DNA from 3 places in the uncultured Dubosiella sp. genome. Region 3 is predicted to be linked to each of the others. Evidence: predicted binding sites of a transcription regulator. Region 3 holds the regulator's gene; each other region holds the start of a gene.
What was found. Region 3 encodes Rex, which represses fermentation and respiration genes when NADH is low (regulators of the CRP and FNR family bind a similar motif). Its sites were predicted from a motif close to GTGAANNNNTTCAC; they were not measured.
Positions count from the first base shown of each region.

Region 1: ABNS49_RS11650 (phosphoglycerate kinase) is a predicted target of Rex. The motif match lies at 1,558-1,571, and genes of this name have one in related genera.
Region 2: ABNS49_RS05235 (4Fe-4S dicluster domain-containing protein) is a predicted target of Rex. The motif match lies at 2,130-2,143, and genes of this name have one in related genera.

Region 1 covers NZ_CAXHOA010000019.1:38,585-41,861, reverse strand. Annotated here, with positions in the region: gene tpiA (triose-phosphate isomerase) at 1-290, opposite strand, end outside; gene ABNS49_RS11650 (phosphoglycerate kinase) at 306-1,487, opposite strand; gene ABNS49_RS11645 (class B sortase) at 1,638-2,390, opposite strand; gene ABNS49_RS11640 (hypothetical protein) at 2,401-2,733, opposite strand; gene ABNS49_RS11635 (23S rRNA (pseudouridine(1915)-N(3))-methyltransferase RlmH) at 2,874-3,277, opposite strand, start outside.
Region 2 covers NZ_CAXHOA010000005.1:138,149-141,425, reverse strand. Annotated here, with positions in the region: gene ABNS49_RS05240 (NAD(+) synthase) at 1-495, opposite strand, end outside; gene ABNS49_RS05235 (4Fe-4S dicluster domain-containing protein) at 544-2,061, opposite strand; gene ABNS49_RS05230 (RluA family pseudouridine synthase) at 2,206-3,072, shown strand; gene ABNS49_RS05225 (hypothetical protein) at 3,116-3,277, shown strand, end outside.
Region 3 covers NZ_CAXHOA010000001.1:60,137-63,413, reverse strand. Annotated here, with positions in the region: gene asnS (asparagine--tRNA ligase) at 1-902, opposite strand, end outside; gene ABNS49_RS00315 (redox-sensing transcriptional repressor Rex) at 1,128-1,766, opposite strand; gene ABNS49_RS00310 (hypothetical protein) at 1,818-2,483, opposite strand; gene ABNS49_RS00305 (TIGR03905 family TSCPD domain-containing protein) at 2,467-2,727, opposite strand; gene ABNS49_RS00300 (Gx transporter family protein) at 2,724-3,227, opposite strand; gene ABNS49_RS00295 (NusG domain II-containing protein) at 3,224-3,277, opposite strand, start outside.

The sequences.
Region 1 (3,277 bases), on a different contig from region 3:
TGGCGGCGTTCCGAGTGACCGATGATGCAGTATTTCACACCGAGCTCCTCGAGCATTGGAACCGATACTTCACCTGTGAACGCGCCGGAATCTTCGAAGTGGCAGTTTTCCGCCGCAACGATCAAGTTTTCCGCGTTGTCAAGCGCCGTGCGAAGATCCGTAAAAGGAACGCCGACACCATACAAGCCTTTATCCGTTTTCGCAACGCCGTCGACTTCTTCAAAGAACGCTTTCGTCTCCGCGTTGTTTTTGTTCATTTTCCAGTTTCCAACGATAATGATATCTCTCATGCTCTGTTCCTCTTTCTACTTTTCCGAAATGATCGCGATACCTGGCAGGGTTTTTCCTTCCATGTATTCCAGCGACGCACCGCCACCTGTCGAGATGTGGGAGAACTTGTCTTTGAATCCAAGCTGGATCGCTGCCGCTGCCGAGTCGCCGCCGCCGATCACCGTGATGGCATCCGGAAGTTCAGCGATCGCTTCGCATACCGCAAGCGTTCCTTTGGCGAAGTTTGGCATTTCGAATACGCCCATCGGGCCGTTCCATACGACCGTCTTCGCGCCGTCGAGCGTTTCCTTGAACAATTCGATTGATTTTGGTCCAATGTCAAGACCCATCCATCCATCCGGGATGTCGCCTTCCACGATTTCCGTGTTCGCGTCGTTCGAGAAGCTGTCCGCGATCACCGTGTCGACTGGCAGAACGATTTTGCCTTTGCCTTTTTCCAGCGTCGCTTTGGCAAGTTCCACTTTGTCGTCCTCGCACAGCGAGTTTCCGATCTTGTGTCCAAGCGCTTTTTCAAACGTGTACGCCATACCACCGCCAACGATGACCTTGTCGGCTTTTTCCAGCATGTTTTCGATCACGCCGATCTTGTCGGATACTTTCGCGCCGCCAATGATCGCCACGAACGGATGCGCCGGCTCGTCAACCGCTTTGCCAAGCATGTCGACTTCTTTTTCAACCAGGAATCCAAGCGCGTTTTCCGCGATGTTCGAAGGGATGCCTACCGTTGAAGCGTGGGCGCGGTGAACCGAACCGAACGCGTCTTCCACGAACACGTCGCCCAGGCTCGCCCAGTATTTTCCAAGTTCCGGATCGTTTTTGCTTTCGCCTTTTTCGTAACGCGTGTTTTGCACGAGCAGGATTTCCCCATCTTTCAAGTCCGCCACGTCTTTTTCAAGCTCTTCGCCGCGCGTAACCGGGCAGAATGTCACTTTTGTTCCAGGCAGAAGCTCGGCCAGACGAACCGCAACGCACTCCAGGTTGTTTTTCGCCTTGTCCTCTTCCGTTTTCACCTTGCCCAGGTGCGACATCAAAATTACTTTCGCGTTGTTCTCCAACAAGTATTTGATTGTTGGCAGCGCCTGAATGATTCGATTGTCGTTTGTGATCACGCCGTCTTTGCGAGGCACGTTAAAATCACAACGAACGATGACCTTTTTTCCAGCAACGTCAAGGTCTTTGACAGTCTTTTTAGCCATTAACAATTCCTCCTATGAATTTCAATCGGCTATATTATACCACTTGCGAAAAATCGTGACTACCTTATTTGTGCATTTTTTCACACAATGGAACAGCTTTCTTTTTCCCCAAAACAAAAAGATCCGCCCTTTCAGGCGGATACGCGTCGTTTACATTTCGGACGGGGTGTCCGTTTGCTCCACGAGCCGGGCGCCCACAAGAAAGCGCCGGCTGCTACCCACGCCTACGCACGTCGACAAAATCAGCACATCGGGATCGTCTTCTTCCACCGGGCGGACCCGCTCGCCGGCCGACTGTTGCATCTCGGCAATCAAATCCTTCAACTTGGCCGGATCGCTAAAATCCTCGCTGCCCAAAATGAGCCGGTCGTCAAACTCGGTCACCGCGAACACCTCGTAGCGAAGCCCTTTACCCGCCTCGGTGTACACGTAAAAGTTTGGATGCGCTTGAAAAAAATCGAGATCCTCCAGCTTGTGCAGCTCGGAGAACATCGGCTCGTAGCCTGGCGCGAACGCGGTATGGCCGTAAACGACCGTGACCGGATCGCTGAAATCGCGCGTGTTTTCCTTTTGCGTGTACAGCGAGCCCGCCTCGTCATACGTGCCATCCGGCTTGTGGAGCAAGTAGTAGTCCTCCTCCATGTCCGGCTTGCTTTGGTAAATCGGATAGTCCACATTCGTGTCCGGTACCGAGATCCAGGCGTACACGTCCTCGTTGGCGGCGTTGAGCGTCTCGAAATCCACGTTCCGGTTGACCGGGTCGTTGAGGTCGATCTTCTTTTTTTCCTCCACGACTGGCGGCTGCGGTTCCTTTTCGGCCACCTCCGTTTTCGAGCATCCCGTCGCCGCCAGCACAGCCAGCAGCAGGCAGCCGAATTTGACTTTCTGTTTTTTCTTCGTCATCCCTTTTCCCCTAACGCTGCTTCGCCTTGAGCAGCTCGTTTTCCAGTTCGCGCGCCCGCTTGACGCACGCGTGGTACTCGAGCGAGTTTTTCGTCAGGATGCGGTCGTTCACCTTCGCCTCAATCGTTTCGCCCGATCGCATCGTCAGCTTCAAAAGCACATTGACGATCTCGTTGCCGTGGGCCACGCTGGACGAAAGCATGTGGGTGATGGCGTCCACCGTGACTTTGGAGCCGCCTTTTCGGATCACTGGAACAACCACTTCGATTTTTTCAATATCGCGTAAGTCGACTTTGCGCTTCGGCCGGTCGATATACACGTCGTTTTTGCTAATGCGAATCATAATCTCCTCCCAATTCTCTTTTGTTATAGTAAAGAAATTATATCATTTCATGATAATAAAAATAAGACGTTTCCCTGTCCACTTGGTCTGGATTTTCAACCACTTGTTCCGCTTTCGAAAAAGAACCGCGAAAAAGCGGTTCATTTATGATAGTTTCGGTGGTTGTTGATCATGAACGCCCGATACACCTGCTCGAGCACAAGCACACGGGTCATTAAATGCGTAAACGTCAAATCCGACAGCTTCCAGCGCGCGTTGGCGCGGGAAAGAAGCGCTTTGGAAGGTCCCAGGCTGCCCGCGATCACGAACACTAAATTTCCTGAGCGCGTCTGCCACTGTTCGAGCTTGGCGGCAAAGCTCTCGCTCGACTCCATCGCGCCATGCAAATCCAGAAGAATCACAAAATCCTGGTCGCGGATCTTTTCCAGCACCCGCTTTCCTTCTTTGTCTTTGATGATCGTCATTTCCGCTTCGCGCTCGATGTGGTCGTTGGCTTCATCCTTCACCTCGATGACTTCCATTTTCGTAAACGCGCCCAGACGCT
Region 2 (3,277 bases), on a different contig from region 3:
GCCAATGCACGCTTTGGAGGCGCGGTCCAAAAAGAGGATTCGATCGCCTACAGGAACCGTTTGGTTACCCAGCGTGATTTGACGCGTCTGGATTTCGCGCGCCGGCGTGAACCAGCGCGGCTCGTAATATTCGTTATACCCGGGAATGTGGGATTTGATATAGACGCCAAGCACCTTTCCGTTGAAAAGGAACGCCGCGCCGTTGATGAGCTTTCCTTCGACAACGAGCGGGACGCCAACGACGCAAGCCAGGTTGGCGGGCAGCTCTTTGGCCATGCGAAGCAGCTCGGCTTGCGAGGCTTCCAGCAAAGCTTCCTCGTAAAACAAGTCCTGGCAAGTGTAGCCGCTGACGGCCAGCTCGGGAAAGACGACCAGCTGGGTGTCGGTGTCTAGCCCGCGGGCGATTTCCAGCATGCCGTCGACGTTTTTTTTCGGGTTGCCAATGTGGACAGGCGGTGTCGCCGCGGCGACTTTGTAGTAGTTGAAACGTTTCATAGTGACTCCTTTATGAAAAGAAAGCCATCCGCTAGGATGGCTTGGATCTTAACCTTCTGATAATTCATGGAGACGATCGGCGTAAGCGGACTCATCCGACGTCTTCTTTTCGTTTTCGGTCGCGTACCGTTTGACAGCCGCACTCGATTTCGGGATTGGCTGCAGCGTACCGGCGCCGGCGACACAGCCGCCCGGGCAAGCCATTCCTTCGAGCAGATATCCGTTCAAACGGCCGGCTTTCGCCATCATGAGCATCGTCTTGCAGTTTTTCAAGCCTTCGGCGGCCTGCACTTTCACTTGCATTTCCGGATGTTCCTTCTCGATGACGTTTTTCACGGCTTTCGCCACGCCGCCGCTGACAGCGAATCCGCGACCATCGTTGGTTCCGGCCAGCAATGGTTCCTCCGCGACGATTTGTTCCAAATTGATGCTTTTCGCTTCGAACATGCCCATGACTTCCTCGAACGTGAGCACAAAGTCGACATCCGAGCGCACGGATTTGCGGCTGGCTTCCAGTTTTTTCGCCGCGCAAGGCCCGATGAAGACAACCTTGGCATTTGGATGGTCTTTTTTGATCATGCGCGCCGTCAAAACCATTGGCGTCAGCGCCATGGAAATGTAAGGGGCGAACTGCGGGAATTCCTTTTTCGCCATAACGGACCATGCCGGGCAGCAGCTCGTTGCCATGAACGGCTGTTTTTCAGGCACCTTGTCCAGGAAGTCCGCCGCTTCCTCGATCGTGCACAAGTCGGCGCCGATCGCCACTTCCACCACGTCCGCAAAACCAAGGGACATTAAAGCGGCTTTGACTTTGTCCGGCGTGACGCTTGGACCAAACTGGCCGACAAACGCCGGCGCGATGGCCGCGATGACCTCGTCACCCTCCTTGATGGAGTAAATGGTCTGGAAGATTTGTCCTTTGTCCACGATGGCGCCAAACGGGCAGTTCACCAGACACATGCCGCAGCTGACGCATTTATCGTAGTTGATCACGGCCTTGCCGTCCTCGTCGCTGCCGATCGCGTTCATGCCGCAGCTCGCCGCGCAAGGACGCTCGATTTTCACGATCGCCGAGTAAGGGCATGCGTCCATGCAGCGTCCGCACTTGATGCATTTGTCCTGGTCGATCAGCGAGCGGCCGTTCACGATGTGGATCGCGTCTTTTGGACACACTTCCGTACATTGATGGGAAAGGCATCCCTGGCAGCCGTTGGTCACGAAGACCTTTTTTTCCGGACACGCGTTGCACGCGAACTTGATTATATTGATCAAAGGATCATCATAATATTTCGTGGCAATGACACTTTCCTCGATGCCGTCGCTCAGCGCGCCGTATTCGGCCATTTCACGAAGCGGAAGCCCCATTCCAAGACGAAGACGCTCGCCAATGATCGCACGTTCCAGGAAGATGCTGTTGCGATATTTCGCCTTCGTTCCCGGCAGGATCTCGTAAGGGATCTCTTCGATCCGTTTTGCGTAGTCGATGTCGTCGGCGTAAGCCATCCGGGCGATTTCCGAAAAGACTTTCCGGCGAATATCGGTCACTGAATTATAGATTCCTCTCATAATTTCTCCTTCTATTCATTTGCTTTACTTATTATATCGGAAAACGGCCGGACAAGAAACCAAAATTCGTGAAAAAATGCACAACTTCAGGCAGAAGGAAAAGGACGTGGTACAATACAGACGATATAGATGAGGAACCAAGCAATGAAAGAAATACGGATTCATGAAAACGATGCCAACCAGCGGCTCGACAAGTTTCTGGAGAAGACGTTTCCCGAACTGAAAAAGGGCATGATGTACAAAGCCATTCGAAACAAGAAAATCAAGGTCAACCGCAAACGTGCGGATTTCGCGCAAATCTTGCAGCCCGACGACGTGATTTTGCTTTTTTTGCCCGACGACGTGCTAGTGCAAAAAGAAAAAAAAGTGCTCTTCAATTCCAATCTCGATGTCGTCTACGAGGACGACAACATCGTGGTCGCCGACAAGCCCGCGGGCCTGCTTTCCCAAAGCGCCAAAGAAGGGCAGGACTGCCTCGTGGAGCGTTTACGGGCTTACTTGTATCGAAAAGGCGAGTACGATCCAAAGCGTGAAAACCATTTCGCCCCCTGCATTTGCAACCGGCTTGACCGCAACACATCCGGCCTTGTGATTGGCGCCAAAAACGCGTACGCGGCGCGGGAGATCAACGCGGCCATTCAACAGCATTTGGTTCACAAGTTTTACCACGCCAAAGTCGAAGGCCATTTGCGCGACGACATGGACGTGACGCTGTATTTGAAAAAAATCGACACCATCGCGAAAGTAAGCGCCCAGCCGCGGGAAGGGTATGTGAAAGCGCAAATGCGCGTCCATCCGTTTCGCTTCGAGAAAGACGCGACGTGGATCAAAGTGGAGCTTGTGACCGGACGGTTTCATCAAATCCGCGCCTGCATGGCGTTTCTAGGCTTTCCGCTCGTTGGCGACCGCAAATACGGAAGCCATCGCCTAGAGGACATGCAGCTGGACGCGTATCGCATCGTAATCGACCCGATTGAAATGGAAATGGAGCAAAATGAGTTTAAAAAGTGACAATGCAGGTCACTTTTTTTTGCGTTTTGTCGTATATAAAGGTATGGAGAATATTTTTTGGAAGAGCCTCTGGCTCATTTACTGGCTTTGGATTGGCCGGATCGACTACAAAACCTACACCATTCCGAAGCGCTGGATCCTTCTTTCGGTTCCATTGGTCTGGGCGCAGTTTCAGGCCATCGAGCCGCTTTCTTTTGCTTATCCG
Region 3 (3,277 bases):
ATCGCTTCCGTGTACGTCATCCGCTTGAAGTGCGAGTTCGCCACCTGGGTCACCCGGTCAATGCAGTCTTTGTCGATCATTTTCTGGAAGAAAGCCATTTCCTCGCTGGCATGCTCCAGACAATAGTTGATGCAGTATTTGATCATCTCTTCGATGCAGTCCATGTCGTCACCAAGATCGGCGAACGCCAGCTCCGGCTCAATCATCCAAAACTCGCTGGCATGGCGCGTCGTATTCGAGTTTTCCGCCCGGAAGGTCGGTCCGAACGTATAGACGTTGCGGTACGTCAACGCGAACGGCTCGACGTGAAGCTGTCCCGAAACGGTCAGCTGCGCGTGTTTCGAAAAGAAATCGTCCCCGTACTTGTCGTCTTTTCTTGTCGTGACCGTAAAGCACTCGCCCGCGCCCTCGGCGTCGTTGCCCGTGATTTCCGGCGTGTGGACGTAGACGAAGCCGCGATCCTGGAAAAAGGTGTGGATCGCCATGCTCAGCACGGAACGCAGACGGAAAATGGCGTAATACGTGTTCGCTCTTGGACGCACATGCGGAATCTCGCGCATGTATTCAAACGAATGGCGCTTCTTTTGGAGCGGATAGTCGTGATCCGCCAGCCCCAGCACCTCGACCTGGTCTGCATGGATCTCGAATGGCTGTTTTCCTTCCGGCGTCACGACGACCGTTCCTTTGACGCCGATCGCGCTGCCGAGCGTGATCTTGCTCGTTTCGGCAAAGTTTGGCAGTCCGTCCTCGTATACGATTTGGGTGTTGGAGAACGTCGAACCATCATTGAGCTCGATGAAGCCGATCTTCTTCGAGTTCCGGTTCGTGCGCACCCATCCTTGCAGTTCCACAAGCTGTCCATCGTATTGTGCCGGATCTTCTTTTAGTTTTTTCAAAAGCATACTCTCTTTTTCCTCCCTCAACAAAAAAAAGACCGTTCCAAAAAAGGAACGATCTATCACCGCGGTACCATCCAGATTTGCGTTTTCACGCACACTCTTGGCTTAACGCGCCTTCCTCGGGACCGTCTACTGTCATTTCTCCGGTCCAACTCCGCAGTTGTTGTCCAAATGCCGTCCACACCGCTTTCACCAGCCGCGGATTCTCTTTGCTGTCGGGCATTTTTCCTACTGTTTCTTCGTCTTTTCATCAAATGAATTTGTTTGAAAAACAAGTTCCTGAATTGATGATACCACATCAACAACTTTTATGACAACACCTTTTGGCACTTTGAAATGCTGATGAGTAAAGTCGACGATTCCCTTGATTCCGCACGCCACCAGCCGGTCCACCGTTTCCTGGACGTCGTGGGAAATCGTCAAAATCGCGATTCGGCACCCGTCCGGAATCTTTTGCTCCAGTTGTTCCATCGGATACACTTCCACCCCGAACTTTTCGCCGCATTTGTCCGGATCCACATCGAACGCGCACGCGATCTCCCCTACCACATAGTCCCACTTGTTGTAGTTGATCAAGGCGCGGCCAAGGTTTCCGGCCCCTACTAAAATTATTTTTTCATCAAAATCGACGCCGAGCTGAGCGTTAAAGATCTCGATCAGCCGATCCACATCGTATCCATATCCTTGTTTGCCTAAATTGCCCAAAAAAGAAAAATCACGCCGTATCGTCGTCGGCTCGATGTCGACTAAGTTGGCAAGCTCTTTGGACATGACGCGCTCGACGCCGTTTTTCTGCAACCGGCGCAACGCTTTCAAATAAATTGGATACCGATGCAGTGTCGCTTTCGGTACATCTATATTCCGCATCGTTCATCACCATAGCCATTTTACCATCATTTTTCCAATTTGTGAAATTTTTTACAAATTGCTTGATTCCGGTCCTTTTTTCGTTTTGCCAAACAAATGCACTGCCGCGCTGTTTTTCCGGCTTACCTCCAACTCCTGCATAAGCGGATCCAGCAAGTCCAAATCCCGTTCCAGCTCGTCCGCGACTTGCTCGTCGAGCACACGGAAGTAAAAGTAGGCGTAAAGACTGGCGAAAAACATCAAAGAAAGGAGCACGCTGCCAAAAATCGAAAAATGCAAGCCATACACGAAGAGCGACAGCAGCAAAACATACAACGCGACATCGAACCACAAAAACCGCTTGATTTTCGCCGCCTCGATACCTTGCAACAGCGAGCTTCGCCGCTCGGAAAACGAATGAAAGTCGCCGCGCAGCGGATTGTTGAAGTTGACTTCCTTAAACCGGCCCCGCTTGTACGGATGCTTTTTGGCGTCCACAAGCATTTGCATTTTAATCAGGCAATAGCGCTTCGCCTTTTTCCGGTCCATCTTGTCGTATTTGTAAAAATTCATTTGCAGCAGTTTCAAGTAGTCGTTATCCGAAATCCGGTCGTAGCTCATCGCCTGCGTCAAGACGTCGAGCTTGAGTGAGCTCGACGACAAAAAGCTGATTTCGTGTTCGGCTTCCTGCTCGATGCGACACAACGAAAAATAGTATGGATCAATCGAATTCGCCATTTTGATACCTGCTTAAAATTCTCGCCATTTGATCCGGGCACGATGTTCGTTTCTTCTTGCAGTCAATTCCCGCGCAGCGCTCGATAAACTCCTCGACGCGCATGCCGTGCGCCAAAGCGCAAATCCCGCGCGAGCTACCTTCGCATCCATTCACCGTTTCAATGGAATGAATACGGTCCCCTTCGATCTCAAACACCATCTTCGTCGCGCAAACGCCCGTTGGTTTTTGCTCAAATCGTTTCATCGAATCAACCTTCCTTTCATTCGTCTCAAAATCTGTCCCGCCAGCAAGGCGATACATAGACCCGCCACAATCGAAAGCGCCAGCAAAACCGGCAAAAACAACTGCATAAAATACTGCTGGTAAACAAACGTGATCGCCAGCACCTGCCCCACGTTGTGAAAACAGGCGCCCAGCACGCTCACACCATAAATCGAAAACCACGGCAAACGATACGCCACGATCATCGCCAGCATGGACAGGATCCCACCCGTAAACGACAACGCGAACGAAACAGAAAACAGCGTGCCTTGCAGCAGCGCGGCCAAAAAGATTCGTCCCAGGCACACGACGCAAAGATCTTTCGGTCCATACGCGTACAGCGCGAACAGTCCCACGATGTTGGCGATTCCGATTTTATAGCCCGGCACGATCATCACGACGGGAAAAAAGCTTTCAACCAGCTGAAAGATAATGCCCAGCGCGATCAAGAACGCCAAAATGACACTCTTTTTCACATTCATTGAATTTGCACATCCTCTCCAGCCTGCTCCCCTTCAATCGTAATGACCGT